4 regions of the Priestia sp. FSL R5-0597 genome follow, and region 3 is predicted to be linked to each of the others. Evidence: riboswitches for the same ligand, from Rfam matches in the RefSeq annotation. Region 3 holds a riboswitch; each other region holds the start of a gene.

Region 1 (8,154 bases), 2.1 Mb from region 3:
AAGGAGAGAAATTTATGAGTGGCCAAACGATTCCTAATGGGCTTATGCAAAGAGCATATTTGACGCCAAACCGAGTGGCGGTAGAAACACTGCAAACGTCGCTTACTTTTCAAGAGCTTCATAAGCGTGTTCAAAAAGTAGCGCAGCAGCTTTCGTTTAACGGTGTAAAGCAAGGTGATACCATTGCTTTATGCATGAAAAACAGCGTGGAGTTTATTGAGATTTTACATGCGGTTTCTTATATTGGCGCTCGGGTGCTGCTCGTCAATACGCGTTTGACAAATGAAGAAATCAATTATCAGCTAACAGATGCAAACGTGTCGTTGCTTATTACGGATGAAGCATTTTTAACGAGAGAGTTCCAAAGTTCCATTACTCAGCTTCCTTTATCTTCTTTAAAAAGTTCTCCAGAAACAGAAACGTATTTTCAGAAAACGTGGAATCTCGAGGAGACGTTCACCATTATGTATACGTCTGGAACAACAGGTAATCCAAAAGGAGTGCTGCAGACATATGGAAATCACTGGTGGAGTTCCATTGGTTCAGCGCTTAATTTAGGATTAAATGAAAAAGACTGCTGGCTTATAGCGGTTCCTTTGTTTCATATTAGCGGATTATCCATTTTAATGCGGAGCGTCTTTTACGGAATGAAAATCATTTTAGAAGAACGATTTGAAGCAAGAGCGGTGAATGAAGCCATTGAAAACAAAGGAGTAACAATTATTTCGGTTGTCACTTCCATGCTATCGAATATGCTGGATGAATTAGCTGAACGTAAATACCCAAATACATTTCGCTGTATGCTTTTAGGAGGAGGACCCGCACCGCTTACTATTTTAGAGGCTTGTGTGAATAAAGAAATTCCTGTTTATCAAACGTATGGAATGACAGAAACATCTTCACAGTTCGTTACGCTTTCACCTGAAGATAGTTTGCGAAAACTGGGATCAGCAGGTAAACCATTATTTCCGTGTGCAATGAAAATTGTAGATGAGAATGGAAATGAAACACGTGAAGCAGGAGAAATCATTGTTAAAGGTCCAAATGTTACAAAAGGATATTTAAATAAACCTGAAGCTACTAAAAAAGCCCTTCAACAAGGCTGGTTCTATACAGGAGATATCGGGAAAGTGGATGAAGAAGGTTTTCTATATGTATTAGACAGACGTTCGGACCTTATTATTTCAGGTGGAGAAAATGTATATCCAGCTGAAATTGAAAATGTTTTGTTGAAGCATCCCGCTGTTAAAGAGGCCGGTGTAACGGGAGTAGCCGATGGAAAATGGGGACAAGTTCCTGCAGCATGCATTGTTATAAACGAAGACGTTTCAGATGAAGAGTTATCTTTACACATTCAACAATTTTTAGCAAAGTACAAACTTCCAAAGTATTTCGTTCGAGTAGAGGAGCTGCCGCGAACGGCCTCTAATAAAATCATACGCCGGAAGCTATCATCGTTCATACAGAAAGGAATTTAATCGATGATTATCAAAAAAGTACATCTTTATAAAATTGACATGAAGCTTCTTTCTCCTTTTTCAACAAGCTATGGTACGGTCCAGGATCGAGAATTGATTTTGCTTGAAGTAGAAGATGAAAAAGGATTTACAGGATGGGGAGAAGTCGTTGCTTTTTCATCTCCTTGGTATACGGAAGAAACGATTCAGACATGTTTTCATATGTTAGACGATTTTTTAATTCCTTCGCTTCTTCACCAGCAGCTTCAAAAACCAGAGGATGTTCAAAAGTTATTCAAACCTCTAAAGCGGAACAACATGGCTAAAGCAGCTTTGGACTGTGCTGTATGGGATTTGTATGCAAAGCGCCAAAATAAGCCCTTAGCTGAAGTAATTGGCGGAATAAGGCCTGCTGTAGAAGCTGGAGTGGTAGTTGGCTTAAATGATATTTCCATCATGAAAGAACAAATAAAGACTTATATGAAAGATGGTTATAAGCGCTTTAAAGTGAAAATTAAGCCAGGCGCTGACTATGAGCTACTGAAACAAATTCGAGATGAATTTCCAAGCATTCCTCTTATGGCTGATGCCAATTCAGCCTATACGTTAAGCGATAGTGATTCATTGAAAAAACTAGATGAATTGAATTTAATGATGATCGAACAGCCGTTAAGTTCGGATGATATCCTTGATCATCGATTATTACAAAAGCAAATGAAGACGCCGATTTGCTTAGATGAAAGTATTGTGAGCTATGAAGATGCACGTCATGCAATCGAACAAAAAAGCTGCAAGATTATCAATGTGAAAATCGGTCGAGTTGGCGGAATGTCTGTAGCAAAAAAAATTCATGATTTATGCGCCCTACATGGTGTAAGGCTTTGGGTTGGCGGAATGTTAGAAGCCGGGATTTCACGAGCTCATAACATCGCCCTTGCCACACTGCCTTCTTTCACGATACCAGGTGACATTTCTGCGTCGTCTCGCTATTGGGAAAAAGATATTATTAAGCCCGAAGTAGAGGTAGAAGCCGGAGTAATAAAGGTGAAGGAAAAACCGGGGATCGGATACGATATTGATAAAAAGTTTATCAAAACAATCACAGCATTTGAAAAAGAATACAAATAATTAAAAACCGTTTTTTATGAAAAACGGTTTTTTTATTGATGTTGGCAATGTTTAGTAGAAAAATAGGACAAATTTTTTAAAAAGAGCACATTGTTCCATCAAGCGTGTCAAAACATGTTATGATGGAGTAGTTTGATGAAAAAAGTCGAAGGATTTTATCGTAAAAAACAAAATTATTTTTGAAAATAGGTTGATAGTTTTCTAAGTTGTCCTATATAATGTGTTTATAACATAACACAATATGTTGTTTGTTAAACAATAATAAAATACTATATTTTGTGTTTTCCAGTGAAAAAGGTGTCTGATAAAAAGACTTAAAAGGGAATTTGGTGAAAATCCAAAGCTGTCCCCGCAACTGTGAATGCTGATGAAATAAGGAGATCCACTGTGAGTAAACATCATGGGAAGGCCTTAAAGTAAAAAGAAGCATAAGTCAGGAGACCTGCCTTTTTTATGTCGTTTTATCTTCTTCGGGAGGTGAGAGGGTAGAGCGAGGATTGAGAAAAGACTTAGTGTCTTCTTCTATCTTCGTTCTATTCGCTCACCGAGGTACGGTGAGCGATTTTTTATTTTGAAGTGAAGAGAGGAGCCATATTTATGGTGAATACATTAAAGCCTACAATTCTACATGAATTAACTGCATATATTGAACGTTTAAAAAAAGAATTTACGCAGCTTGATTTTTCTTTGTATGAGGAAAAGGTTATTCAAACTGTTACAGTAAAGGAAAATATGACGGACGAAAAGGTTGCAAACGTACTAATTTTGGCAGCCCTAGAGCGTATTTCAATGGAAGAACCAGATTGGACGTACGTGGCGGCAGACGTCTACTTAAACGAACTATATCGAAAAGCAGCGGACAACCGAGGTTATGATAAAAAAGAGAAGTACGGTTCGTTTTATGAGCTTATTCAAGAACTAACAAAAATCGGCATTTATAATAAACAGCTATTAAAAACATATACAGAAGAAGAAATTAATGAAATTGCTTCAGTCATTATTCCTGAACGCGATCGTTTATTTACATACATTGGATTGCTGACATTAGCAGATCGCTATTTAGCGACATCACATGATAAGCGTGTATACGAATTACCGCAAGAACGTTTTCTTATCATTGCTATGACGCTGATGTCTCAAGAAAAGAAAGAAAATCGAACAGCATTAGTAAAAGAAGCGTACTGGGCGCTTTCTAGTCTATATATGACGGTTGCCACACCAACACTCTCAAACGCAGGAAAGAGCTACGGACAGCTATCTAGCTGCTTTATTGATACGATTGATGACAGCTTACGCGGTATTTATGATAGCAATACAGATTTGGCCACGCTTAGTAAAAATGGAGGCGGAATTGGTGTCTACCTCGGTCATATTAGAAGCCGAGGAAGTGATATAAAAGGTTTTAAAGGCGTATCATCAGGAACAATTCCATGGATGAAACAGCTAAATAATACGGCTGTAAGTGTCGATCAGCTAGGTCAACGACAAGGAGCTATTGCCGTATATTTAGACGTTTGGCATAAAGACATTTTTTCATTCTTAGACGCGCGTTTGAACAATGGTGATGAACGCCAGCGCACGCATGATTTATTCACTGGCGTATGTTTGCCAGATTTGTTTATGGAAAAAGTAGAAGCACGTGAAGACTGGCACTTATTCGATCCTCACGAAGTTCGTACGCTGATGGGCTACTCGTTAGAAGATTTTTATGATGAAGAAGAAGGCAGCGGTTCGTTCCGCACTCGTTACGCTGAGTGTGTAAACAATGAACAGCTTTCAAGAGAAACAGTGCCTGCTATTGAGATCTTCAAGCGCATTATGCTTTCGCAGCTTGAAACCGGAACTCCTTATATGTTCTATCGTGATACGGTTAACCGAGCTAATCAAAACCGACACGCGGGCATGATTTACTGCAGTAACTTATGTACAGAAATCACGCAAAACCAAAGTACAACGGTCGTAACAGAGGAAATTACGGAAGACGGAAAAATTATTATTACAAAGAATCCGGGCGATTTTGTTGTATGTAATCTTTCTTCTATTAACTTAGCGAGAGCCGTAACTGAAGATGTACTTGAACGTTTAATTCCAATTCAAGTACGCATGCTTGATAATGTTATTGAGTTAAATGATTTGCCGGTACTTCAAGCAAAGCTAACGAATCAAAAGTACCGCGCAGTAGGGCTTGGCACATTTGGCTGGAACCATTTGCTTGCCTTAAAGAAAATAGCATGGGAGACAGATGAAGCGGTAGCATATTGCGATGAATTGTATGAACAAATTTCTTACTTAACCGTGCAGGCAAGCATGAACTTAGCTAAAGAAAAAGGCGCATATCCATTATTTAAAGGCTCAGATTTTGAGTCAGGCGCTTATTTTGAAACACGTGAATACACGAGCGAAGCGTGGAGTGAACTGCGTAGCGAAGTTCAAAGCAATGGGATAAGAAATGGATATTTAATGGCTGTAGCACCTAATTCATCAACATCTATTATCGCGGGTTCTACGGCAAGTATTGATCCGATTTTCCGTAAGTTTTATTCAGAGGAAAAGAAAAACTATAAAATCCCAGTGACGGCACCAGATTTATCGCCAGCAACAAACTGGTATTATAAGTCCGTTTATTTAATTGATCAGCACTGGAGCATTAAGCAAAACGCCAAGCGCCAGCGTCATATTGATCAATCTATTTCATTCAATTTATATGTACAAAATGATATCCGAGCAAAAGAGCTGCTGGATCTTCATATGACGGCATGGAAAGAAAAATTAAAAACGACCTATTACGTACGTTCAACATCAAGTGAAGTCATTGAAGAATGTGAAAGCTGTCATAGTTAAAAGGAGTGAATAATTGATGACAAGCATGTTAAAACGAGAATTAATGAACGAAACAGCTCCGAACCGTTCGACAGGAATCATCAACGGCAAGAGCTCCAATATTCTAAACTGGGATGACGTCCGATTTTCATGGGCGTTCCCTAAATACAAGCGTATGCTAGCTAATTTCTGGACGCCGTTTGAAATTAATATGGGTCAAGATATTAAACAGTTCCCTCAGTTAACCGCTGACGAACAAGAGAGCTTTCTAAAAATTATTGGCCTGCTGGCGCTACTGGACAGTATTCAATCAGATTATGCTAGCAAAGTAGCTGACTATGTAACCGATTCTTCGATTAACGCTCTAATGATTATTTTAGCGCAGCAAGAAGTGGTTCATAATCATTCGTATTCATATGTTTTATCAAGTCTTGTACCAAAAGGAAAACAAGATGAAGTATTTGAATACTGGCGTACAGACGAAAAGCTTCGCGCACGAAATGACTTTATTACAAACGGATATAAAGCATTTAGCGAAGAAGCAACGGTTGAAAACTTTTTGAAGTCTATGGTATATGATGTTATTTTAGAAGGACTTTTCTTCTATAGCGGATTTGCGTTCTTCTATAATCTTGCGAGAAATCAAAAGATGGTGGCGACATCTACGATGATTAATTATATCAATCGTGATGAACAGCTTCACGTTGGGTTATTTGAAAAGATTTTCAAGGAAGTACTAAATGAAAATCCAGCTTATCGTACGGAGGAGCTAGAAACGTTTGTAGTTGAAACGTTCCAAGAGGCAGCTCGTCTTGAAATTGAATGGGCGGAATCTGTTATTGGAGAAAAATTCGACGGCATTACGATGAAAGAACTGCAGCAGTACATTGAATATATGGCGAATAAACGCTGTAATCAGTTAGGCTTCGGTCGAGCTGCTTTCCCAGAAGCACCGATTGAAAATCCTCTTCGTTGGATTATTGCTTATCAAGAGGTAGATTTAGGGAAAACCGATTTCTTTGAACAGAAATCACGACAATATACAAAAGCATCAGATGCAAATGGATTTGATGATCTATAAACACAAAAGCTGACTAATTTCCTTATTGATTAGTCAGCTTTTTTTAAGTGAATAAGTCCAAGTTCTAACGCACGTGTGGTAATTAAGTCATCAATTTCTTCTGGAATGTTTTCAAGTGTTCCCCATTTGTATGTCCATAAATGAGTAAATGATTGTACATAGATTGGAAAGGTTTGTTCATTTGCTTTTATGGCTTCTTCTTTAAAAAAATGAATCAGTTGTTCAGTCTTCATACTAGTCTCCTTTTTTATAATCTTGAAGAGAGAAAAAAGACAACCCAGAGGCTGTCCTTTTGCGGGTTACGCTTCAGTTGGCTTGAACGTTTTACAGTCTGTTTCATAGCTGCTTGCTGCATGTTTTCCGCTATGACTTACTACGTAAATTTCTTCTGCACTGCAGTGATTTCCATTTTTCCAAAAGTGACAGTTGTTTACTTCACAAAGAATGTTTTGTTCCAACGTTAACCCTCCTTTGTATGTGATAGCTATAGTATGGTCAAAATTCAACTAACTTATAAGAAAGGTGGTAGACTTTCATTTTAATTGAGAATTTTTATCAATTAAACATTGACAAAGAGAATCATTCTCAATTAAACTGTATATATAGTAAAGAATACAGGTTGTTGTCAAATCATTAAATGAATAATTAATTGGGAGGGAACAAACATGTCATCAGTCATGGTTGTAGGAGGAGACAGGTTAAAGCATATTACAGATCGTCTAGCGGGAGAAGGGTTTAATGAAGTAATTCATTTAGATGGCCGTAAAAGCAATATGGTGAAGCGAGAAATTCCCGAACATATTGGGTTTGTATTAGTTATTACGGATTTTATTAATCACAATATGGCAAAAGTCATTAAAGAGAAAGCAAAAAAACAGCAAAAACCAATTTATTTCGTCAAACATTCATGGAGTGCTATTCGTAAAGTGATTGAGCAAATTTCATGATTTAATTTTTGATCATTATTGAGAATGAATTTCAATTAGGGCGGTGAGACATAGATGGAACCGATGAAAGTGCATATAAAGACACTCTCCAATAACCACATCGAACAATTTATTCGATGTCCGTACAAATTTTATCAGCAGCAGCTTCTTTTGAAAAAGACATCTATAGATTGGAAACAGCATGTTCAAGTAACCGTCCATCAAATCATTAAAACATACTATAGCAAGCCAGTTGAGTATCGCTCAAACCTCTATGTTTTACAGCTTATTGAAAAATATTGGCGTCTAAAGCCAAATATGTTTTCATCACCCATTCACTATTACGATGTGTTAGCTAAAGTAAGTGATTATTTACTGAGGTTTTTAGGCGAGAAAACACATGTGGAGCTACCACTTTTTGTGTTTGAGAAATACAGCGTTTATGTAGAAGAAATTCAAAGCAACCTTTCTCTGACCATTGATTTTGCTGCATGGACAGAGAAGTCTTATACGGTAACAAAATTCATTCTAGATGACCATGAAGAAGTGAAGAACGCAATGAAAGACTTTATTATCGTTTTTTCGAAACAAGCTTTTAAAAAGGTTCCTGAACAAATTCGTTTTTATTCATTATTAACCGGAGAAACAACAACTTATTATATTGCAACAGGCGATTATGAAAAAGCCATACTTCAACTACATATTGTCAAAAGTGTGTTAATGGAACCAAAACATTTTCAAA
Region 2 (8,154 bases), 2.1 Mb from region 3:
TACTAAATTGAAGCGCTACATAGTCCACTTATTTGACAAAACATGCTAAAATAACTGATGATAACCTGCATGTGCTGCTGTTTATACAAAAGAACTGGATCAAGGTTTCTCAAAAATCATTTATACACTGCTGACATTTTGATGAATAGGAGAGGCTACGTGATGTCTAAAAGTGATCATGAAAAGCAACAGATGAGTCGGGCTGATATGAAAAAACAAGCTAAAACATCCTCGCAAAACCTTGTGATGAACGTACTCATTGCCATTGTATCTGCATGTATTTTAGCTCTTATTATAAATATTTTTGTACTAATGAAATGAGTCGTTATGCTGCTCATTTCTTTTTATTAGGTTCAGCTTTTATTGAAGAGTTTGAGGTCTCTTTCACTAGAGAGCACATTGTGAATAGCATATCTTTTTTTTACAAATGATAGTTGTGATATGATAAAGCAATAATACATTAGACAAAAAGCTGGAGGTTACTTAGTATGCCATTACTTAGATTTGATGTAATAGAAGGAAGAGACGAAAAAGAGTTAAAAGCATTACTAGACGCTACTCATCGAGCGATGCTAGAAGCCTTTGGCGTCCCAGAACGCGATCGTTATCAAATTGTACATCAGCATCCTGCTCATGAAATGATTATTGAAGATACAGGTCTTGGCTTTGAGAGAAGCAAGGATTTGGTTATTATAAGTGTGACGAGCAAACAGCGAACAGAAGAGCAAAAACAAGCTCTTTACAAATTAATTGTAAAAGAGCTGGGAGAAAGCTGCGGAATTCAGCCAAGCGACATTATGATTTCAATTGTTGAAAACGGTAATGCTGACTGGAGCTTTGGTATGGGAGAAGCTCAATTCTTAACTGGGAAATTATAAAATGGTTTATTATCTAGAGAAGCCCTTATTTCTAAGGGCTTTTTCTCATTTTGTCTATAAAAATATTATTCTCTTAGTCACATCTTACTCAAAATTAAATACAGACATCTGTCAAATGAATGATACAATAAGCTTATATGCCGTTTTGAGTGGGAAAACCAAAAAAGAGTTCGGCGTACTAACTTCAGAACAACAATAATTTTACATAAAGATGTAAAGATTTAAAGGTTAAAAGAGAAATGTATAAAATCTGTAAAACAAAAGAACAGTTACGCGTTAAACATAGGAGTAAAAGGTTCTTCACGTGTTTTTTCGGATAATAAGAGAAAGTAATTTTGATCATTGAGGAGGAACTTAGAATGTTTGGATTTGATGCAGATGTATCGCCATTAGTGCGAATTAAAGTAATTGGAGTCGGCGGTGGAGGAAATAACACCGTTAACCGTATGATTGAACATGGTGTACAAGGGGTAGAATTTATCGCCGTTAATACGGATGCTCAGGCGCTTAATTTATCTAAAGCAGATGTGAAAATGCAGATTGGTGCGGCATTAACGCGAGGATTAGGTGCAGGAGCTAATCCAGAAGTAGGAAGAGAAGCTGCAGAAGAAAGCAGAGAGCAAATTCAAGAAGTACTGCAAGGCGCAGATATGGTATTCGTAACAGCTGGCATGGGGGGAGGCACTGGTACTGGAGCAGCTCCGGTTATTGCCCAAATTGCCCGTGAACTAAATGCTTTAACAATTGGAGTAGTTACTCGCCCTTTTAAGTTTGAAGGAAATAAACGTACCAAGCAAGCAGTAGGCGGTATTACTGCGATGAATGAATCGGTAGATACCCTTATTGTCATTCCAAACGACCGCTTGCTTGAAATCGTTGATAAAAAGACACCTATGCTTGAAGCATTCCGTGAAGCAGATAATGTTCTTCGCCAAGGTATTCAAGGTATTTCAGATTTAATCGCTGTTCCGGGGCTGATTAACCTTGACTTTGCTGATGTAAAAACAATTATGTCTAATCAAGGATTTGCGCTTATGGGTATCGGACGAGCTTCGGGATCAGATCGAGCAATTGAAGCAGCGAAAAAAGCGATTTCTAGTCCGCTGCTAGATGCATCGATTGATGGAGCAAGAGGCGTGCTGCTGAACATTACGAGCGGCAGCAGCCTGAGTCTTTACGAAGTACAGGAAGCAGCAGATATTGTCACGTCCGCTTCTGATCAGGACTTAAATATGATTTTTGGATCTGTGATTAATGAAGATTTAAAGGACGAAATGATGGTAACCGTTATTGCCACTGGATTTGATGATGAAGATATTTCACCATCAGCTTCCACTTCTAGAGTTTCAAGAGCACGCTACTAAATTAAATAACCAGCTTTTATGGTGGCAATTGTTTTTCAATTGCCTTAAAAGGGAATCCGGTGAAAATCCGGAGCGGTCCCGCCACTGTAACAAGGAGCCTTATGTCAAAAAGCCACTGTCTATTTAGAGACGGGAAGGCGGTATAAGGCAATGACTTGAAGCCAGGAGACCTGCCATAAATCGCAGCACGCAATAACCTACGAGGATAGGGAGGTGTTTTGGCAGAATCAAAAATACGATAAACAAGGGATACGTTTATCTGAATTTGTTGTGAAGGCAAGCACTTCTTTTTAGAAGTGCTTTTTTTTGTGTATTAAAATAGAAGGTGGAAAAATGAATGATAAATAATAAAAAACTTGTATCTATGATATTTCTCGTGTTACTTTGCCTCACTGCTTGCGCTCCTAATGAAGAGAGTGTAAGTATAAAAGAAAGAAAGAAAACGGATAAAAGTGTGACGTTTTTATTTAATTTTACATCTGCAACGCTTGATCCTCATACGGACGATAATTATACAGCAGTTCGTGGGGGAGTAGGGGAGACGCTTGTTAAAATCAACGACGATTTAAAAATAAAGCCTTGGCTTGCTGAAAAGTGGGAAACGAAAGATAACGGCCTTACATGGACATTTATGATAAGAAAGAACATCATGTTTCAAAACGGAAAAGCGCTGGATGCAAATGCCGTTAAGTCTTCTCTTCAAAGAACGATAGACCAAAGTTATGCGATGAAAAACGCTTTAAATATTAAAGAAATGAAAGCGAACAGTCATGCGCTGACAATTACATTAAAAGAAACAATGCCTAAATTTCCTTCTGAATTAGTGCATCCAAATACAGCTATTATAGATGTTGATGCTTCTAATATAGCTAAGAAGCCCATTGGTACGGGTCCATTTCGCGTCTTGTCTTTTGATCAAGGAAATCAAGTAAAATTAGAAAGATATGAAAATTATTGGGGTGGAAAAGTGAAATTGAAAAGTGCGATCTTTGGATTTAACGAAGATGCTAATGCGCGAGTTGCTGCTCTTCAATCTGGAACAGCCGATATTATTTATCGCCCGCCTTTAGAAAGCTTGGGCACTTTACAAACAGATCCGTCTTTTAAAGTAAGTGGAGTACCTAGTGTGCGCACCCATTTATTGCTTTACAATCAAACCAATGACGCATTAAAAGACGAAAATGTAAGAAAAGCTATCGATACTTTATTGAACCGAAAAGAAATTGTTAGCAGCATCATGAACAATCAAGCGGCAGCGGCTGGAGGTCCATTTTTACCCCAATTTCCTTTTGCTGATAGTACTGCTAATGAGCAAAGAGGTATGACATCTGCTAAAAAATATTTAGAGAAAGCAGGCTATCAAATCAAAAATGACAAAGCAATCAAAAATGGAAAGCCACTATCGCTCTCTCTTGTCACATACAGTTCTTTGCCAGAACTGCCTTTAATTGCTCAGCTTATACAGTCTAATGCCAAAGAGTTAGGAATTACTATTAAGATTCACCTAGTTGAAGATAGCGATGAATATGTAATGGCAAAAGATGATTGGGATTTAGCATTGTACAGCCTTATCACAGCACCTAGAGGAGATGCCAGCTATTATTTAAGTACGAACTATTTGCCCGGCGGTGGTTTAAATGCCAGCCGGATTAATGATGATACGCTAACAAAAATGATAGAACAGTTAAATTCAACAGTAGATGACGCAAAACGAGATCAGTTAGCCAAACAAGCAACCGCTTTGATTAATAGAAAAATGCTGACGTCATCGATTGTACATCCAAACATTGTTGTTGCTTATAATCAAAAAGTGAAAAACTGGACAACAAATCCAAGCGAGTATTATATGCTGACTCAGCACTTAGACGTAACGCCGTAGTTAACATTGCAGCATAAGCAGAGAAAAGAAAAAGTATACAATGATCGCTAAAAGGATGTGACAGTAAACGTGCAAGAAGTACAAATGTATCAAATTAAAGAAGTAAAAGAAAAGGATGCTGAAGTGATTCAGTTTGTCATGAATATGCGGAATGAGCTATTTCCTATGCTGGAAAAAAATCAGCTTCCTGTGGATTTGCTTCATTTTAATGAACATTACGTTCAAGCGAAAGACGCTGCTTTTTTTGCAGCTGTTACGGAAAATCAACAAGTAATTGGAACCATTGGTTTATACGCTTACGATGGACGGTTTCATGCATTAAAAGAGCGATATGAACATAGAACTGCAGCTGAGATTGTAAAATGCTATGTCGATCCAGCGTACCGGCGTCTAGGCATTGGACAGCAGCTGTTAAAAGCAGTTGAACAATTTGCCCAAAGTCATTTTTATGACACGCTGTATCTGCATACTCATCCTTTCTTACCTGGCGCTATTCCTTTTTGGGCTTCACAAGGCTTTATCAAAAGGCTAGCTGAACAGGACGAACCATGGAATACGCTGCACATGGACAGAAAAATACAACGAGTCGTAACGTAACGAGATCATACAGTAATTACCATGGAATCTGTATATGGGCTCATGCTATAATGAACGTAACTTACATTTATAGCCTGTAGGGCAAGTCCTTACAGAAAAGAACCACGTTTCGAATTGGCTGAAACGTGGTTTTTTTCTATAAAAAACAAGTAACAAAATATTTTTAAAAATATATATGAAATCGCTTTCAAAATAATGAAATATATTATATAATTACTAGTGTTGTGTTGTACTTTGTTAGTGTTAAATCAATATCCTACATGTGTGAGCCGATTGCCTTATGGTAGTCGGCTTCCTTTTTTTATAGTAGAAGTCTAAAGGGAAACAGCGTTCGTTAAAATGGCTGTAATTGTCATGATAATAGTTGTCCCAAAGGCCCACTTGAAAAGAAAGAAAAGTAGCAATCATTCCAAACCCTAACAAAGAAAGCATTATCCATCACCTCTTAAAAATTTAGAAAATTCTATTAATTTATGTTATAGCATTAGAATTAATGTTAAAGTTTGGTATTTTTAAATAAGGTAACTTCAAACTAAACCTAAAAACTAAAAAAGCCGCCTTGTAGGCGACTGGTTTAAGCTAGGTCAGCTGTTATGGACTGCTTTTGAAGGTGATCAGACAGAAGGCTGTAGGCGATAATCTTCTTTTTATACTGTTTTACGACATCGACATGATCATGATAGCTATATACGCATAGTCGAACATCGTTTTTCCCTTTTTTCGTATCGATAACAAGTGGAGTTTCACTGTCTTCTAGGTGTTTATAATAGTCCTTATTTCCTTCATGGACATAATATTGTTTTAAAAATGTTGCTTTATTAAAATAATCAATCACTTGCATTTTGTCTTTGCCTTCTAAATGTTTCCCATCAACTGTGACAGTAGCGTTTTGATCATCAAGTGTTGGGTGTAATTGAAATTTAGTCATAAGCCATTTGACCACTGGAGTTGGAAGACACGTTATTAATATTTTGAGTGCACTTACAAGAATGATGGAAAGTAATACAATCCATGTCATAGTTAATCATCTCCGCTTAAATTAAATAAGATTACATACTTATTTTACCACAGAGAACATGATTGCTTTTTGTACATTATGTGAACCTTCTTTAGTGAAAAGATGTATATGAAATGCGTTTATTTATGCACATTTAGGGAAATATAAAATTATAACAAATACTACATATAAAAAAGGAGAAAAAATTATGTTGTGGACGATTATTGGACTTTTATTTATTTTTTGGTTATTAGGATTAGTTTTTCATATTGGCGGCGGCATCATTCACATTCTTCTTGTCATTGCAGTGATTGTGCTGATCGTAAAACTTGTGAAACGAATTTAGATATAAATAAAAAGCCTTTCCTTAGGGAAAGGCTTTTTATGTGGAGAGATTATAAAAATGAGCTGTATTTCGATATAAAAAATCATATGTCTCCGTTACAGAAACCCTTTTGAGACGTGCTATTTCCTGAACGGACTGATGCATCATTGATGGAACCGTTGTCTGGTTTTGAAAAGGTCCTTCAAATGGCCACGGACCATCTGTTTCGACCATCAAGTAGTCAAGAGGGTAATCTGTGGCAAGCGCTTGGATTTTAGGTTTATATACAATATCAGGTGTAAGGGAAATATAGTAGCCGTTGTTTTTCATTCGTTCAACGGTTTTTTTAGCTCCTTTGAACCAGTGGAAGTGAGCTTTAGGCACAGAATGTTTTTCTAGCAAGTCGCACACGATCTCAGCATCTTCATATACAGCGTGAAGAATTAACGGTTTCCCCCATTTTTTTGAATGAATAATAAAAGCTTCAAGCAGCTCCAAATAGGGCTCTAGAGAAAGAGTATAGGTCTGACTTAAGTAATAAGGTAGACCAACCTCACCAACCGCAATCATTTCTTCATTGTTTTGATCAATCCAAGCAAACAGCTCCGCTAATTCATTTGAAGAAGGCAGCATTTGTTCAGGGTGAAATCCGTAGGCAGGTTTCACGCAGGAATATAACTTGCTGATTTTTTGATTAAGTTGGCAAGAGTGTAATGTAGAAGATACAGAAATAAGCGCTTGTAACGAAGGATCCTGCTCAACTATGTCTTTCCAGCTTTTCTGTTCATATTGATCTAGATGAATATGCGAGTCAATAATGCGTTTCATAAATAATGCTCCTCTCAGCCTATTTTGTTTAAAAATAATGCGTAAGAGAGTGTATGATGCTGTTAAGCCTCCACTTTATTTCTTATTTGTTTTCTGTTCCCCCATTTAGTAATAGATGAGAACGTATAAACAATAAGAGCTAACCAAATAAAACTAAAAGCAATAACATGAGCTTTTGTTAGCGATTCATGGTATAGAATGACTCCTGCTAGCAAAGACAAGGTTGGTGAAATATATTGAAGAATACCAAGCATTGATAATGATACTTTTTTAGCACTTTTTGTGAATAATAGGAGTGGTAAAGCTGTAACTACTCCACTGCCCATTAATAAAAGACTTGTTGAAAAAGAATCAAAAAACTGCAAGTGTGATTGAAACGTAAGGTAGCCTATGTATGCTAATGCAATAGGGGAGATGACCATCGTTTCAAGAGTTAATCCAATCGTTGAATCAGCTTTAATCTTTTTCTTTGCCAAACCATATAATCCGAAGGTAACAGCTAAGCTAAGCGAAATCCAAGGAACCACACCATAATGAAGACTAAGCGTTAAGACGCCGATTCCTGCTAGTATAAATGCAAAAATTTGAGCCCCGCTTAATCTCTCTTTTAAGAAAATAACACCTAATAAAACACTTGTTAGGGGATTAATATATTGTCCAAGGCTCGCTTCTACTATTTTTCCATTAATGACAGCCCACATAAAAATGCCCCAATTTGCACTAATAAGTACAGACGCAGTAAAAAGGGACCAGAATAAGGATGGTTTTTTCACTATTTCTTTTATAAACGTAATGTATGTACGCCATTTCTTTGTCATTAATAAAAGAATAAGCATAAAAATAAAAGACCAAAAAACGCGCTGAGCTAAAATCTCACCTGGTGCTACGTGGTGAACCAGCTTCCAATAAATTGGCGTGAGCCCCCACATAAGATAAGAAAGGACCGCATATATCACACCATCTCTGTCGTGATTTAAGTTCATGTGAAACCTTCTTTCTAACATAAGATAAAATCAGTAATAAAAGTCATAGATTAACATAAAAAAGCAGCATAAACGATTATATCACAGAGAAAAACGATTCTTCACATGTTGAATGGCTCAAAAAAGCGCTATGCGCCAGGTCATTGCTTTTCTATGTCTAAAATAAAATCAAATTGCGTGTTTCTAACAAGGTAAGTGCTTACACAAGTGCGTATGATAAGCGTTCCTTCAGCTTATATTCAAGTGGTTATGAAAAACAGTTGATTTCCCCATTATAAACTGTCAAGCTTAGGGAAGAAGAAA
Region 3 (8,154 bases):
AGGAGCTTCTTCATATTGTTCCGACAAACGTCTTTCAGTCGGTAGCAGAAGGCGATCTTTTACCAATCATTTTATTTTCCGTACTGTTTGGTGTAGGCGTAGCTTCGATTGGACAGAGAGGAAAACCTGTTTTAGCCTTTTTTGAAGGCGTCTTGGATGCAATGTTTTGGGTAACTAATTTGGTGATGAAATTTGCTCCAGTAGGTGTATTTGCACTTATTGGTGTTAATATTATAAAGTTTGGTGTCGGATCACTTATTCCATTAGGGAAATTAGTGTTCGCCGTTTACTTCACCATGATTTTCTTTGTGCTTGTGGTTCTTGGAATTATTGCTAAAATGGCTGGAACAAGCATGTTTACGCTCATAAAAGTGTTAAAAGACGAGCTGCTTCTTGCTTTTACAACAGCAAGTTCAGAAGCCGTTTTACCATCTCTTATCAAAAAGATGGAAGACTTCGGTTGTTCTAAATCGGTTACATCGTTTGTTATTCCAACAGGCTACACGTTTAATTTAGATGGTTCAACCATTTATCAGGCGCTGGCATCGCTGTTTATTGCTCAAATGTACGGCATTGACCTTTCCATTATGGATCAAATTCAGCTCCTTCTTGTGTTAATGTTAACCTCAAAAGGGATGGCTGGTGTACCAGGGGCATCGTTTGTAGTTGTACTTGCTACGCTTGAATCTATGGGCTTCCCTCTTGAAGGCATGGCATTTATTGCAGGAATTGACCGCATTCTTGATATGATGCGTACCACAGTTAACGTAGTAGGAAATGCTTTAGCTGCAATTGTAATGTCCAAGTCTGAAGGCGAGTTTGATAAGCAAAAATCATTAAATTACACAAATGAATTAAAGAAATCAAACATAGCTTAAAACAAAAAAGCCGGGCAGCTGCCTGGCTTTTTTGTTTGGAGCTGCCTGTTATCTTTTTTGAAACATATGGTAAAATAAAAGAAATGAGAGACAAAGGAAGTGTCATAATGACGGAAACTGTTCAGTTAATTAAAAAGCTTGTTTCGATTCCCAGTCCTTCTGGAAATACAGAAAAGGTGATTTCATTTGTCGAAGACTATGTAAAAGAGCTAAATATTCAAACGTATCGCAATCGAAAAGGAGGCTTAGTCGCTACTATTCCCGGTAAAGATACGGATCATCACCGCATGCTGACGGCTCATGTCGATACATTAGGTGCTATGGTAAAAGAAATCAAACCGAGTGGACGTCTGAAAATCGACTTGATTGGAGGGTTCCGCTACAATTCCATTGAAGGAGAATATTGTGAAATCGAAACGTCAGCAGGAGAAGTATTTACAGGGACCATCCTTATGCATCAAACATCTGTTCATGTGTATAAAGATGCAGGTAAAGCTGAGCGAAATCAAGATAATATAGAAATTCGATTGGATGAAAAAGTACATAGCGCAGAAGATGTTCGCAGTCTTGGAATTGAAGTCGGCGACTTTGTTTCGTTTGATCCTCGTGTAGAAATAACAAAAAGCGGTTTTATTAAATCTCGTCATCTCGATGATAAAGCAAGCGTAGCTTTATTGCTTCAGCTCATGAAAACAATTCAAGAAGAGCAGATCGAACTGCCATACACTACGCACTTTCTTATTTCAAATAATGAAGAAATTGGATACGGAGGAAATTCGAATATTACGCCTCAAACGGTAGAATACTTAGCGGTCGATATGGGTGCCATGGGAGATGGACAATCTACTGATGAATACACCGTGTCTATTTGTGTAAAAGATTCAAGCGGCCCATATCATTACGGTTTGAGAAAGCATTTGGTGGAGCTAGCTAAGCAGCATGATATTCAGTACAAATTAGATATTTATCCGTTTTACGGATCAGATGCTTCTGCTGCTATTCGTGCCGGGCATGACATCGTACACGGCTTAATTGGTCCAGGAATTGATTCTTCTCATGCGTTTGAGAGAACGCATCAAGATTCATTGAACCATACGTACAAGATTCTTTACCACTATGTGCAATCGAACATGGTTCTGCTTTAAGAAAGGAATATTTAATTAGTGTATTTTTATGCAAAACAAAGAGCAGGACGGGACTGTGATGTCTGTACTTTCCTTTCCTAAAAAAGAAGCCGGCTGTCCGGCTTCTTTTTTTAATAAATACTATATATATTTTTACTGGTGAAGCAACAGTTGGTAAAAAAAGCACCTTTTTTAAAGAGGTATAATACGGCTTAAACCTTTTGTACATTTTGTTCATTTACAGAAGTTAAAATGTTTTTAAATTTTTAAAAGTTTCTTGTGACAAGTTTTGTAGAATGGGTTTTCAAAAGGATATGGTTTCGTCATAATGTGGATATAGCGATCACTACAATAATCGGAGGCGAATCTTTTCATGTGGGTACTGACGGTATATGCTGGAAAAGAAATGAAAATGTTTGAATTTGAAACTGAAACGCAGGCGAGAGAAGCTTTTGCAAAAACAAATGGCTGTAAAGTTCTTTCAGAAGTCGTGTATTATAATGATCCTCATTTAACATTAGTAGCTATATAATGAAAAAACAAGAGCTGACTTTATGCTCTTGTTTTTTTTATAGCTTCTTGTATCTTACGAAAAGAATAGAGTTGAAATAAAAAAAAATGTACGCTATGATATGGTAGTTACTTCTATTATTCTGATAGTTTAAAAGGTTCATATATATCAAACAGCAACAGTAAAGATGCCAAGAAGGCTTAATAGGGAAACTGGTGAAAGACCAGTACTGCCCCCGCAACTGTAAGTGTGGACGAACGAGTATAACCACTGTGGAAAAATCACGGGAAGGTTCTCAAGTAGAATGATACACAAGTCAGGAGACCTGTCTTTATTGTGAAGTTTCTATTTCTCCGGGGAGCGGGAAGGGAAACGTTGGCTTAAAGTGGCATTCGTGTACACTTTTATTCTGACGTTTTACCTGCTCGCATATTAGCGAAGCGGGTTTTTCTCGTAGCACAAAACTACATATCGTGCAAAAAAGGTGCGCAATGCTCACATTGCGTTAAATGGGAAGTCTGGTGTGAAGCCAGCGCGGTACCCGCCACTGTGAAGAGGAGCTGATTGCATATGCCACTGTATTCGGGAAGGCGCAATCAAGTGATGAATCGAAGTCAGGAAACCAGCCTTTTTTTAATGCGAAGCTTACCCTACGGGATATAGGTGGAAGTGCAAAAACTTAGTTTGAATTTTTCTGCGCCTCTATCATTGATAGAGGCGTTTTTTTAGTAAAGGAGCGAATAAGTGTGACGACGTGGAACTTAAATGGAACAAAACATCACGTATTGATTTGTAATGGAAGCAGCTGTATGAGAAAAGGTGGAGAAGAAGCCACGCAAGCTATTCGAAATAAAGTGACTGAACTGAATCTAGATGAAGCGGTTCACACAACCCGTACGCGCTGTAACGGAAGATGCAAAGATGCTCCTGTAGCTATCGTGTACCCTTCAGGAGATTGGTACAAGCAGGTCACTGAAAACGTAGCTCATCGAATTGTTGAAGAACATTTAGCAGGAGGCTGCAGTATAAAGGAATCACTTATTTATGAATATGATCAAAACGGTTTTGTTTCTCCGGAAAAGAGTGACTCCATAGAAGGAATTGACAAAGTAAAAAGTAACGCATAAAGGAGGAGCTAGCATGAAAGGTAAACTGTTAGTTATTGGATTCGGCCCAGGAAGCTTTGAACATATTACACAGCGAGCAAGAGAAGCCATTCAAGAAAGTGATATGATCATTGGTTATAAAACCTATGTGGAATTAATTCAAGGACTATTAACGAATCAGCAAATTATTAGTACAGGAATGACCGAAGAAGTAAGCCGTGCACAAGAAGCCGTAAAGCAAGCTGAAGCGGGAAAAACCGTGGCGGTCATTTCAAGCGGAGATGCAGGAGTATACGGAATGGCCGGCCTTGTGTATGAAGTGTTGATTGAAAAAGGATGGAAAAAAGAAACGGGCGTAGAGCTGGAAGTGATTCCTGGCATTTCGGCTATTAATTCATGCGCATCTCTCCTTGGGGCGCCCGTGATGCATGATGCCTGTACGATTAGTTTAAGTGACCACCTTACGCCTTGGGAGTTAATCGAAAAACGAATCGAAGCAGCTGCACAAGCAGATTTTGTAGTAGCTTTTTATAATCCGAAAAGCGGAAGACGCACAAGACAAATTGTGGAAGCGCAAAGGATTTTATTAAAATACCGTTCCCCCGATACGCCTGTTGGTCTTGTGAAAAGCGCTTATCGTGACCGTGAAGAAGTGGTAATGACCAATTTAAAAGACATGTTAAATCATGAAATAGGCATGCTGACTACCGTTGTTGTCGGAAATTCATCTACGTTCTTTTACGATGACTTAATGATTACACCGCGCGGGTATCAGCGGAAATATACCCTCAACCAAACAGAGCAGCCGCTAAGACCGCATCAGCGACTTCGAAAAGAAGCAGAACCATGGGCTCTTGATCAAGAGGAGACTGTAAAGCAAACGGCTTCAGCTATTGAAGATGTTCAGAATACAAAAGAAGAAAAAGCAGCTTCACGAGCTCTGGCAGAAGAAGCGCTTCAAGCAATTTTAGGTGAAACTACTTCACCGGTCGTACACCAGCCAATTGAGTCTATTTTTGAAGTGGCAGTTAGTCCAGGGCTTGCGAATAAGAAGTTTACGCCCGTTCAAATGACAACACTAGCAGAAGTTGTTGGTGAAAAAGGTACGATGGAGTATACGCCTGACCATCAAATCAAACTGCAAATTCCAACGGCTCAGCCAGATGTGATTATTAAAAAGCTCCAATCAGCTTCCTTTTTACTATCTCCAGTCGGAGACGTGTTTACAATTAAAGCGTGTGATTTTTGTGATGGAGAAAAAAGTGACGCCATCCCGCATACGGAACAATTACAAAAGCGTCTCGGTGGAATGGACATGCCAAAAGAGCTGAAGCTTGGTATTAATGGATGCGGTATGGCCTGTTACGGTGCTGTTCAAGAAGATATCGGCATTGTCTACAGAAAAGGTGCGTTTGACTTATTTTTAGGGGCTAAAACGGTTGGACGAAACGCCCATTCAGGTCAAATTGTGGCGGAAGGCATAGCGCCCGATGACATTGTTGAAATAGTGGAGAACATTGTCCATGAATATAAAGAAAAAGGTCATCCAAATGAGCGGTTTCATAAATTCTTTAAGCGTGTGAAGAATGTTTATGGATTCGACTATCAAGATATAACACCAAAAATAAAAGTAGAACCAGCTCCGTGTGGAGATTAAAAATGGGAGGGCATTATATGAAATCAGTTTTATTTGTCGGTCATGGAAGTAGAGATCCTGAAGGGAACGATCAAATTCGCGAGTTTATCTCGACTATGAAGCATGATTGGGACCCATCTATTTTAGTAGAAACGTGTTTTCTAGAGTTTGAACGTCCGAATGTAAGTCAAGGCATTGATACATGTGTGGCAAAAGGAGCGACAGATGTAGTTGTAGTTCCAATTATGCTCTTGCCAGCTGGCCACTCAAAAATACATATTCCGGCGGCTATAGATGAAGCTAAGGAAAAATATCCACACGTAAACTTCGTGTACGGACGTCCCATTGGCGTTCATGAAGAAGCCCTTGAAATTTTAAAAACGAGATTACAAGAATCAGGAGAAAATTTAGAAACTCCAGCTGAAGACACGGCTGTTATTGTCTTAGGGCGAGGAGGAAGCGATCCTGATGCAAACAGTGATTTATATAAAATTACGCGCCTTCTTTGGGAAAAAACAAACTACAAAATCGTCGAAACTTCTTTTATGGGCGTGACCGCTCCATTGATTGATGAAGGAGTGGAACGATGTTTAAAACTGGGCGCTAAAAAAGTGGTTATTCTTCCGTATTTCTTATTTACAGGAGTACTAATTAAGCGTTTGGAAGAAATGGTGAAGCAGTATAAAATGCAGCATGAAAACATTGAGTTTAAGCTAGCCGGCTATTTCGGTTTTCATCCAAAACTGCAGACAATTTTAAAAGAACGTGCTGAAGAAGGATTAGAAGGCGAAGTGAAAATGAACTGCGATACATGTCAATATCGCCTCGGCATTATGGAGCATATTGATCACCATCATCATCACGATCATGATCATGATCATGATCACGGGCACCATCACCACGATCACCATCATGACCATCACCACCATGAAGATAAGGTCGGCGAGTTAAAATGATTTTATTGTTAGCGGGAACTAGCGATGCACGTGCATTAGCTGTTCAAGTGAAAAAAGAAGGTTACGACGTTACGGCGACGGTTGTAACCGACAATGCAGCAATCGAATTACAGCGAGCAGAAGTGAAAGTGAAAATTGGACGTCTCACACAAGAAGATATGATGACTTTTATAAACGAACATGGTGTAAAAGCTATTGTGGATGCAAGTCACCCCTTTGCCGAAGAAGCATCTAAAAACGCCATCGGTGCGGCTGCTGAAACATCGATTCCTTACATACGCTATGAGCGGGCTTCGCAGGCTTTTACCTACGACAATATGACGATGGTTTCTACGTATGAAGAAGCAGCTGAAGTAGCAGCTGAGAAAAAAGGAGTTATTATGCTGACAACAGGCAGCAAGACGCTGCAGGTTTTTACAGAAAAGCTCCTTCCTCTTTCAGATGTACGGCTTGTTGCTCGTATGCTTCCAAGGCTGGATAATATGGAAAAGTGTCAGCAGTTAGGATTGCCGCAAAAAAATATTATTGCTATTCAAGGTCCGTTTACAAAAGAGTTTGATCAAGCGCTTTATAAGCAATACGGAGTGACGGTCATGGTCACAAAAGAAAGCGGAAAAGTTGGATCTGTGGATGAAAAAGTGGAAGCAGCTAAAGAGTTAGGCTTAGATATCATTATGATTGGGCGACCGAAAATTGAGTATGGGACCGTGTATTCCATGTTTGAAGAAGTGGTTCATGCTTTAGTAAACCAAACTAGGAGTTGATTGAGATGGATTTTCGTACAGAATTTAAACCGTTAACTGTTCAGCCTCAGCAAATTGAAGGAAAAAGTTTTGAAATGATTACAGAAGAGCTTGGACCTCATCCGTTTACAGATGAACAGTACCCAATTGTTCAGCGAGTAATTCACGCGTCTGCAGACTTTGAGCTTGGACGCAGTATGCTGTTTCATCCAGATGCGATTCAAGCAGGAATTAAAGCCATTCGCAGCGGCAAGCAAGTGGTTGCGGATGTACAAATGGTGCAAGTAGGAACAAACAAGCAGCGAATTGAAAAACACGGCGGTGAAATCAAAGTTTATATTTCAGATCCGGACGTAATGGAAGAAGCAAAGCGCTTAAATACAACGCGTGCAATTATTTCTATGCGAAAAGCAATTAAAGAAGCAGACGGCGGGATTTTTGCAATTGGGAACGCACCGACAGCGTTACTTGAGTTAATTCGTTTGATTAAAGAAGGAGAAGCGAAGCCTGGGCTTGTTATTGGTCTGCCGGTAGGGTTTGTTTCAGCGGCTGAATCGAAAGAAGAACTTGCCAAACTTGACGTGCCGTTTATTACAAACATCGGGCGAAAAGGCGGCAGTACGGTAACGGTTGCTGCATTAAATGCAATTTCAATTCTTGCAGATCAGGTGTAACGCATGAAGGAAGTACCAAAAGAACCTAAGAAACTCAGAGAAGGCTATACGACGGGCGCTTGTGCAACGGCAGCTACGAGAGCAGCTCTGCTTACGCTAATTTCAGGAGAAGTGCAAGAGGAGTCAACGATTTACTTGCCTGTTGGTCGCTTTGCTACGTTTCATCTTGAAGAATGCGAGTATCGCACAAGCAGCGCTGTAGCCAGCATCATTAAAGATGCTGGAGATGATCCCGATGCCACGCACGGAGCGCTGATTATTTCTGAAGTTTCGTGGTGTAATGGTGCAGACATTATCATTGATGGAGGAGTCGGAGTAGGGCGTGTGACAAAGCCCGGTCTCCCAGTTCCTGTCGGTGAAGCAGCCATTAACCCTGTGCCAAGAAAGATGCTGAAAGAAACGGCTGAACAGCTTCTAGCCCAATACAACATACAAAAAGGCGTTAAGATTGTCATCTCGGTTCCTGAAGGAGAAGAAATGGCGAAAAAGACATTAAATGCGCGTCTAGGTATTTTAGGAGGCATTT
Region 4 (8,154 bases), 2.3 Mb from region 3:
TCATCGTCTTTTTGGTCTTCATCAAATTCAATGATTTTACCGCTTCTGCTGTCAATATCTACATCGTATTCTTTATTACCTTTTGTGATATCTACTTCATATTGTTTAACGCCGTCATCTACGGCTAATTGGATATTTGTAATGTCACCGCCGTCTGTTTTTTGAAGAGCAATGTCTTTTGCCTTGGCTTCTTCAATCGTTGTGGTTTGCTTCTTGTCATTGCTTTTAGACTGATCCGTCATGGCATATGCACTTGCACCTAATCCACCGACTAATACTGCACTGGCTAAAACGGTTGTAATAACTTTCATATGTTACGGCCTCCTTGATTTGTTGTTAAGACTATCTTAGCCGATGAACTTTAAAGGAAAAGAAGAAGAAGTTTAAAATTTTCTTAGAAATAAATAAAGGTGTATAAAAAAAGCACAGCTTTCCGCTGTACTTTTAGTCGTCGTCATTTTCATAGGTGATGGAATCTACATGCCCAGAGTAAGCGTTTATCATTACTTTAGCTTCTCTTGTTTTAGACTGATCAATTTCGACTTCGTAGAAGGTTTGGCCTTCTTCCTCTTCTATTTCAACTGAGGAAAACGTTCCTTTTACTTTTTGTAAAGCAATATCTCTTGCTTGTTCCATTGAAATGAGAGGCTCGTCGGATGTAGGAGAAACGGGTGGCTGCTCGCTCTTTTTTTGTTCTTTTTCTGTATCATTTTTAGTTTGAGTAGACGTTTGTTTCTCTACTTTTTGTTTGATTAATGACTGGACTTCTCCATTTTCTCCATTTACTGTGATGTGGTATGGAATATCACCTTTAAGCAAAGTGATTCGATAAATCGGTTCATCATCTTTTTGAGAAAAACTTGCATTTTCAATCGTGCCGCCATATTTCTGCTGAATCATACGGCTGATTTCAGACTCGGATAAAATGGTATCAGATCGATTCATTGCTTTTGCTATTCCATAAAAGCAAGCTGAACCAACAGCAAGAAAGATAAGTATAAAAAGCACCGTTTTCTTCATACATTCACCTCCAGTATTATGAAAAATAGTATAGCAGGCAATTCTTAAAAATCTCTAAGAAACGGTGAGAAATCAAAGAGGAAAGCAAACCGTTACGGATGTCCCTTTGCCTTCATCGCTGCTAATCTCAATACGTCCGCTATGGGCTTCTACAATCTTTCGAGCAATGGATAACCCAAGCCCTGAACCACCGGTTTCTCGATTTCTTGCTTTATCTACGCGGAAAAAGCGTTCATACACGTTTGATAAATCTTCTTTTGGAATACCAATTCCTTGATCTGTGACCGTAATCATAAAGCTTTCGCTTCTTGTTATGGTTACCTCTACCGCTTTTTCACTATATTTAATGGCATTATCTAAGAGGATGTACAGCAGCTGCTTTAAGCGCTTTTCATCGGCTGTTACAATTGGATGATCAGTTTTTACGCTTAAATAAATGGTTCGTTCAAAAGCTTGTTCTAGATGCTTGATTGTTTGGTTACAGACGGCCGCCGCATCTACGTGGTCCATGTGAAGCTCCCACTGCGACTCATCTTTCGCAAGCACCAGCATTTGAGACGTAAGCTGTTTCATGCGTAAAGACTCAGAGTGAATGGCTTCGATGGCTTCTTCTAAAATATCTGGACGCTTCATCCCCCAGCGTTTTAGCATATTGGCATAGCTTTCTACCACGGTCAGGGGTGTTTTTAATTCATGAGAAGCATCGGATACGAACTGCTCTTGCTTTTTATAGTTTTCCTCTAATAAATCCATCATATTATTGAAGGTGTTGGCCATTTGATCTAACTCATCTTTAGAAGAGGAAGAGAGAGCGATTTTTTTGAATGTGCGAGACACTTGAATTTCTTCCATAGTATGAATAAGAGATTTGATAGGCCGCAAAATGATTTTACTTAAAAGCCGTCCGGCAAATATGGTCGGAATTAATATAACAAGAGAGGCAATAAGCAAGATGAATTTTAACGTCTGTAAAGATTGTTCCACGTCTTCGAGTTGTTCCGTGACTTCTAAAGAAACGACTTCACCGTTCGTCCAAATGACCGGAGTATGCGAAATTGCGTATAGGTGGCCGTCGTCTTCTTTGATGGTTGTTTGTTCATTTGAATAATAAGAATAGGATAAGTCCTGAAGCTCTTTCGTTTGATCAGTAACCGATACAACTAAAGGACTCCCTGATTTAGGCAAAATACGAATCATTCCGTTAGGAGGCAAATAGGCACGAAGCAAATTGGCTTGTTTAACCGTCGAACTTGTTTGTTTTAGCCCATTTGTTACGTTGCTTGTTTCTGCTTGTAAACGTTCAATTGCATTGTCTTCCATGGTTTTTTTGAAAATGAAGTAAATCGAACTGTTTGCAATTACTAAGAGAATAAAAAGCAGGGCAGTTGATGTAAGGATAATCTTTGTTTGCAGTTTCATAAGCTACTCCTTAAGCATATAGCCAACGCCGCGCACTGTTTGAATATAAGGTATTGAAAATGGTGCATCAATCTTTTTGCGCAAATAACGAATGTATACGTATACAATATTGGTGTCTCCGTAGTAATCGAATCCCCATACGTTTGTAAGAAGCTGTTCAAAGCTCAGCACTTGATTGTTGTTTTGAAGCATATAGACAAGCAAATCATATTCTTTAGGAGTCAGCTCAATAGCTTCATTTTCACGCGTGACTTCTCGCGTTTTTTCATTAACAACTAAAGTTCCTAGCTGCAGAGTATCTGCTTCTTTTTCAGCAGGAGATGCTGATGCAGGATGGCGAAGCCATACGCGGATACGTGCAAAAAGCTCCTCAATTTGAAAGGGCTTTGTAATGTAATCGTTCGCTCCTAAATCTAGTCCGCTTACCTTATCAGGAAGGGCGTCTCGAGCGGTTAATAAGATAACGGGCGTCTGATCATTGTTTGCTCGAATGCGACGAAGTACTTCAAGTCCGCTCAGTTCAGGAAGCATCACATCTAAAAGCAGCAAATCCCAATCGTGTTCTTGAAACTCTGCCAATCCTTCTGTGCCCGTATAAGCCATGCCGGTTTCATAGCCTTCATGTTCAAGCTCGAGCTGAATTAAACGAGCAATTTTGCGCTCATCTTCTACAATTAAAATTCTGCCTTTACTCAAAAAAATTCCCCCTTGTGTCTATGTATAGTTGCGTACATTATAGCATGGAGAGATTCGGGGTGTATAAATGATAAGGAAATCAATGGTTATTTACTAAATATATCAATAATAGCCCGAGAAATAATGTTCATTTTCGCAAGAAACTGATAAGATAGCTAATGACATTTAAAAATAAGAAAGGATTTCGATTATGTTATCAGCTATTAATTCAGTAGACTATACCATTTTCCATGCGGTGAATCAGTATGCCTCGCATGTGAAGTTTGTAGATTCGCTAATGGTATTCTTTACAGATTATGCCCAGTATGTACTTATTGTTTTACTCGGCTTGTTTTTACTTATTAATAAAAACGGCAGCCGTGTTGTAGCATTTCAAGCTTTATGTGCTTGTGCCACAGGAGTCATTATCAATAAAGTGATTAGTTTATTTGCTTATCGAGATCGTCCGTTTATCTCTCACCACGTGAATCAGCTTATTGATCACGCCGCGAATTCTTCATTTCCAAGCGATCATGCTACATCTGCATTAGTTATCACTTTTACCATTTGGCTGCATTTCAAACGTTCAGGGCGCATGTGGGTTGTCATGGGTGCACTCATTGCATTTTCACGGGTATGGGTTGGCGTTCACTATCCATTCGATGTGTTAACAGGAGCCGTTTTAGGCTGCGTGCTGGCGCTGTTTATTCATTATGTTATATTTAATACGAAACTGATGAGGGCTATTACCAACTTGTCTATTTTTCGAAAATCAGCTTATGACGAACAGTCTCAATATTATTAAGAAAAAGTCGCATATACGCGGCTTTTTTTTATTGGAAAATTTTTAATGTATTTAACACTTGTTTTTTAAAATTAAATTGTGTACAATTAAATTACAGAAACGATAAATAAAAAATTTTAATAAAATTACTAAAAAAGAGGAGAGATTTATACATGAAAGCTTTATATGAAACGACAGTCGTTAACACAGGTGGAAGAACAGGAGAAGTTCATTCTTTAGATAATATCTTTAATTTAGACGTTGCAACACCTCCAGCGCTTGGTGGAGAAGCAACAACAGCAACAAACCCAGAGCAGCTATTTGCAGCTGGATACAGTGCTTGTTTCAACAGTGCGTTAGAATTTATGTTGAAAAAACATAACGTAGAAATTAAAAGCAGTGAAGTAAAAGCTACGGTTCAGCTGCTTCCAGATAAAGCTGATCAAGGAGTAAAAATTGCTGTAGCGCTTGAAGCTCATATCGAAGGCTTAGATTTAGAAACAGCTAAAAAATATGTAGACCTAGCCCACTCATACTGCCCGTATTCAAAAGCAATCAGCGGCAACGTAGACGTAACGGTAGAAGTAGTTTAATTGCTTTAAAAAGCCCTGTTAAGCATGTAAAGCTTAGCAGGGCTTTTTTATTTGAATTTTCTCTATTCATTTGTAAGGAGTACTAGTATAATGAGGAAGAAAATGAATCATTCGCACAGTTTAGGTGCTCTTACATAGCGTAAGAGGTAACAGGGAATCGAGTGCAAATCTCGAGCGGTCCAGCCACTGTAAGCAGGGAGTTTTCTATCTTATCGTCACTCAAAACGGGGAAGGCGGTAGAAAATGATGATCTCAAGCCAGGAGACCTACCTATTCTGTACACTTGACTCTTCTAGGAAAGAGGCGGTGTATCAAGGTACGCAGTGAGCAATTACTGTTTATTTTCATATGCCGACACATCCTCAATTTCTATAGAATTGAGGCTTTTTTACGTTTTATTTTAAAAAAAGGAGTGTAGGAAATGGAAGGTTTATCAGTTTTTTTACTTGTCTTTTTATTAGGAATCAGGCACGGATTAGATGCAGATCACTTAGCTTTTATTGATGGCCAGACCCGATATAATTGGCGAATGGGCAGCCATTTTGCCCCGTGGGTCGGAACGCTGTTTTCACTCGGTCATGGAGGAATGGTGGCCGTCACGGCCGGGGTGCTGGGCGTAGTGATGAAGAATTTTACGTTTCCAGCATATTTCGATCATTTTGCATCTTGGGTATCTATCATCTCTCTCTTTCTGATTGGGACATTAAACACATATCATTTGCTTCGAACTAAAAACAAAGAAGAAGAGTTTCAGGTGAGCGGGTTAAAAGGGAAGTTTATTCCGAAAATCGCAAAAGGAACAACGAATCCTTTTTTAATTATTCTTGTAGGAGCGCTGTTTGCCCTAGCGGCTGAAACAGTCAGTCAAACGGCCGTGTGGTCTCTAGCTGTAGGGAACGCAGGCAAATATACGCCGCTTTTATTAGGACTAGTATTTATGTTTGGTATGATGCTGACAGATACAATCGATTCACTGATTGTACATAAAATGGTGAATGAATCGAGTAAGTTTGGGCAATCTGCTTCCCGCTTGATGGGCTGGGTTATTGTTATCCTCGCATACGGGGTGTCCTTCTACTTAGCATTCACTTTCTTTAATCCATGGGCCGAAGTAAACTTTGAAATGGTTGGCGTTATTTTGTTTGTTTTTTTAGTGTCTATGTTTGTTTTTGTAAGTGTGAAGTCAAAAGGGAAAAATATCAAAATAAATGTCAATTAATAAAATGAAAGCTTTAATCTGTTGAAGATTGAAGCTTTTTTGTATAAATTTGTTGAAGTTTATGGCTATTTTCGGTCGGTTATGAATAAGTTAAAGTATTATCTGTATTTTAAGGATGGAAAATTGTCTGAAAACCATTATAATTAAGGATAATTTAAGGTCGTTATGTGAAACGTAGAACATACTCATACGTACGATAAATAAAAGCAGTGAATGCACAAGCAGCAGGGGTTGTTTGGAGGAGGAATTGATTTGAGTCAGGTAATGGTAGAACAAAGCGTATTTAGTTATTTAAAAGAACATGAACACGAGATGCTCGAAGATTTAGTTGGATTTGTGAAAAAAGAATCACCGTCCTACAGTAAAGAGTTAGTGGATCAGTGTGGAATGTATTTAACGCAGCTGTTTCAGAAGCGTTTAGGCGTAGGGTATGAAATCATAGAAGAAAAAGAAGTAGGAAACCACTTGAAATTTACGATTGGAGAAGGAGAGAAGCAGCTTTTAATTATCGGTCACTTTGACACGGTATGGGAAAAGGGAAGGCTGAGTCTAAGAACAGAAGGAAACAAGCTTTATGGTCCGGGAATTTTAGATATGAAAGGCGGCATTGTGCAATCAATATGGGCAATTAAAGCGATTCAAGAGCTCGGCTTAGAAATGGATAAAAAAATTGTGTTTTTCTGCAATTCAGATGAAGAGATTGGATCAATTTCCTCTAAAAAATATATAGAAGAAGAAGCACAAAGAAGTGAAGCAGTGCTAGTAGCAGAACCTGCGGTGGCGGGTTCAGGTGCGTTAAAAACGTCGCGCAAAGGAGCGGGGATTTTCACCGTAAAGGTGTGGGGACGAGCAGCCCACGCTGGTAATCACCACAAAGAAGGAATCAATGCTATTGAAGAGCTAGCGCGCCAAGTGATTTTTCTGCAGAGCTTAACCGATTATGAAAAAGGTACAACGGTGAACGTTGGGACATTTACCGGAGGCAGCGGTACAAATGTAGTGCCGGAATATGCAGAAGCGCACGTGGATTTACGTGTTTCTACAGAAGAAGAAGCAAAACGTATGACGGATATTATTTTGAATTTAACGCCCATTTTAAAAGGGATTAAGATTGAAGTAACAGGAGGCATGAACCGTCCTCCAATGGTTAAGTCTAAACAAACGGAAGAGTTATTTGAATGCGCTCAGTCAATTGCGGCCAAACTGGGTATGAAATTAGAAGAAGCAGCTGTTGGAGGCGGAAGTGATGGCAATTTTACAGCGGCCATTGGCATTCCCACGTTGGATGGATTAGGAGCATGCGGAAAAGGAATACATGCAGAATATGAACATATTCAAATTGATACGTTGTCCGAGCGTTCTTCTTTATTTGCGAATTTGCTGCTTCAAATATAAAAAAAGCCCGCCTCAAACGGCGGGACTAACCTGAAAGCTTATAGTGGGAGAGTATAAGCTTTCTTTTTTATTTACTGCTTTCTTCTTGAAGAGAAAAAGCAGTTTCTTTCTTTTTAAATACCACTTTATCAAGAGCAAGGAACTGGCTTCCTGCAAGAAATAGGTGAGCAGACATGGCAATTAAGGCAATATCAAACTCAAACCCGCCAACGAATCCGCTTTTAAGCTTGGCTGTAAAAATAGCGCCAAGCATAACTGCCACAAATAAAGCAGCTACGACTCTTGTTGCTAGACCAAGGATAATCAGAACCCCACCTACAAGTTCAATTGTTGCCACAATATATGCCATGAAACCAGGGATTCCTAAGCTATCGAAGAACCCTACTGTATTTTCAATCCCGCCTTGCCATTTTTGAAAGCCGTGTACTAAAAATGTAAAACCTAATACTAAACGAATAATAAGTGAACCAATTTCGACGTTTTTATTCACTTTACTTCCTCCTTTAAGTGTATTTGAAAAACACTACATTATGTAGTGTGAAAGACCGAAAAAAGAAATGTAGCAATTAAATCAGAAAGTCTTTCTTATTTGGATAATTTTACAACATTATGAACACTACACTACACATTGTAGTGTGGTGTTTGTCCCCAGTCAAGTGAAAATATAAAATTAGACCATTTGGCATACAAAAAATTTCTGAAGGGCACTTGAAAAATCCTTTAATTATGTACAATTTAGTTCCTTATTTTCAATCTTATTCTCCAACATGCTATACTGATGGCGGAGGTGTTACGATGCGCTTAGAAAATAAAAGAGTTATTGCGCTTGTTAGTGCAGACTTTGAAGATCTAGAACTATGGTATCCAGTGATGCGTCTTCGCGAAGAAGGAGCAGAAGTACATTTAGTTGGAGAAAAAGCAAACGAAACGTACATGGGGAAATACGGTGTTCCAGCCGTATCGGACTATGCATTTAAAGATGTTGATCCAGCTGAATATGACGCTATTTTAGTACCTGGAGGCTGGGCGCCGGATAAACTGCGCCGCTA

What was found. Region 3 has a riboswitch for cobalamin ahead of MKX72_RS13230 ((2Fe-2S) ferredoxin domain-containing protein). Riboswitches for the same ligand answer to the same signal wherever they lie in the genome.
Region 1: another riboswitch for cobalamin. It lies ahead of MKX72_RS24650 (ribonucleoside-diphosphate reductase subunit alpha); the one in region 3 lies ahead of MKX72_RS13230 ((2Fe-2S) ferredoxin domain-containing protein).
Region 2: another riboswitch for cobalamin. It lies ahead of nikA (nickel ABC transporter substrate-binding protein); the one in region 3 lies ahead of MKX72_RS13230 ((2Fe-2S) ferredoxin domain-containing protein).
Region 4: another riboswitch for cobalamin. It lies ahead of MKX72_RS01670 (HoxN/HupN/NixA family nickel/cobalt transporter); the one in region 3 lies ahead of MKX72_RS13230 ((2Fe-2S) ferredoxin domain-containing protein).

The regions. Positions count from the first base shown of each region.
Region 1 covers NZ_JBBOUZ010000001.1:4,672,970-4,681,123, reverse strand. Annotated here, with positions in the region: gene MKX72_RS24660 (o-succinylbenzoate--CoA ligase) at 15-1,478, shown strand; gene menC (o-succinylbenzoate synthase) at 1,482-2,585, shown strand; cobalamin riboswitch at 2,864-3,049, shown strand; gene MKX72_RS24650 (ribonucleoside-diphosphate reductase subunit alpha) at 3,183-5,426, shown strand; gene MKX72_RS24645 (ribonucleotide-diphosphate reductase subunit beta) at 5,443-6,486, shown strand; gene MKX72_RS24640 (hypothetical protein) at 6,516-6,719, opposite strand; gene MKX72_RS24635 (DUF1540 domain-containing protein) at 6,786-6,944, opposite strand; gene MKX72_RS24630 (DUF2325 domain-containing protein) at 7,152-7,433, shown strand; gene MKX72_RS24625 (hypothetical protein) at 7,488-8,154, shown strand, end outside.
Region 2 covers NZ_JBBOUZ010000001.1:484,035-492,188, forward strand. Annotated here, with positions in the region: gene MKX72_RS02585 (hypothetical protein) at 163-321, shown strand; gene MKX72_RS02590 (tautomerase family protein) at 489-878, shown strand; gene ftsZ (cell division protein FtsZ) at 1,238-2,242, shown strand; cobalamin riboswitch at 2,245-2,435, shown strand; gene nikA (nickel ABC transporter substrate-binding protein) at 2,580-4,121, shown strand; gene MKX72_RS02605 (GNAT family N-acetyltransferase) at 4,191-4,718, shown strand; gene MKX72_RS02610 (YfmQ family protein) at 5,293-5,736, opposite strand; gene MKX72_RS02615 (lmo0937 family membrane protein) at 5,924-6,061, shown strand; gene MKX72_RS02620 (TatD family hydrolase) at 6,098-6,868, opposite strand; gene rarD (EamA family transporter RarD) at 6,931-7,851, opposite strand.
Region 3 covers NZ_JBBOUZ010000001.1:2,588,989-2,597,142, reverse strand. Annotated here, with positions in the region: gene MKX72_RS13245 (cation:dicarboxylate symporter family transporter) at 1-878, shown strand, start outside; gene MKX72_RS13240 (M42 family metallopeptidase) at 986-2,023, shown strand; gene MKX72_RS13235 (hypothetical protein) at 2,376-2,534, shown strand; cobalamin riboswitch at 2,682-2,860, shown strand; cobalamin riboswitch at 2,979-3,158, shown strand; gene MKX72_RS13230 ((2Fe-2S) ferredoxin domain-containing protein) at 3,260-3,640, shown strand; gene cobJ (precorrin-3B C(17)-methyltransferase) at 3,654-5,276, shown strand; gene MKX72_RS13220 (sirohydrochlorin chelatase) at 5,294-6,211, shown strand; gene cobK (precorrin-6A reductase) at 6,208-6,975, shown strand; gene MKX72_RS13210 (precorrin-8X methylmutase) at 6,981-7,628, shown strand; gene MKX72_RS13205 (cobalt-precorrin-5B (C(1))-methyltransferase) at 7,632-8,154, shown strand, end outside.
Region 4 covers NZ_JBBOUZ010000001.1:302,160-310,313, forward strand. Annotated here, with positions in the region: gene MKX72_RS01640 (PepSY domain-containing protein) at 1-311, opposite strand, end outside; gene MKX72_RS01645 (PepSY domain-containing protein) at 445-1,020, opposite strand; gene MKX72_RS01650 (HAMP domain-containing sensor histidine kinase) at 1,093-2,439, opposite strand; gene MKX72_RS01655 (response regulator transcription factor) at 2,443-3,135, opposite strand; gene MKX72_RS01660 (undecaprenyl-diphosphatase) at 3,326-3,919, shown strand; gene MKX72_RS01665 (organic hydroperoxide resistance protein) at 4,072-4,491, shown strand; cobalamin riboswitch at 4,597-4,779, shown strand; gene MKX72_RS01670 (HoxN/HupN/NixA family nickel/cobalt transporter) at 4,913-5,710, shown strand; gene MKX72_RS01675 (M20 family metallopeptidase) at 5,942-7,105, shown strand; gene MKX72_RS01680 (DoxX family protein) at 7,173-7,595, opposite strand; gene MKX72_RS01685 (type 1 glutamine amidotransferase domain-containing protein) at 7,901-8,154, shown strand, end outside.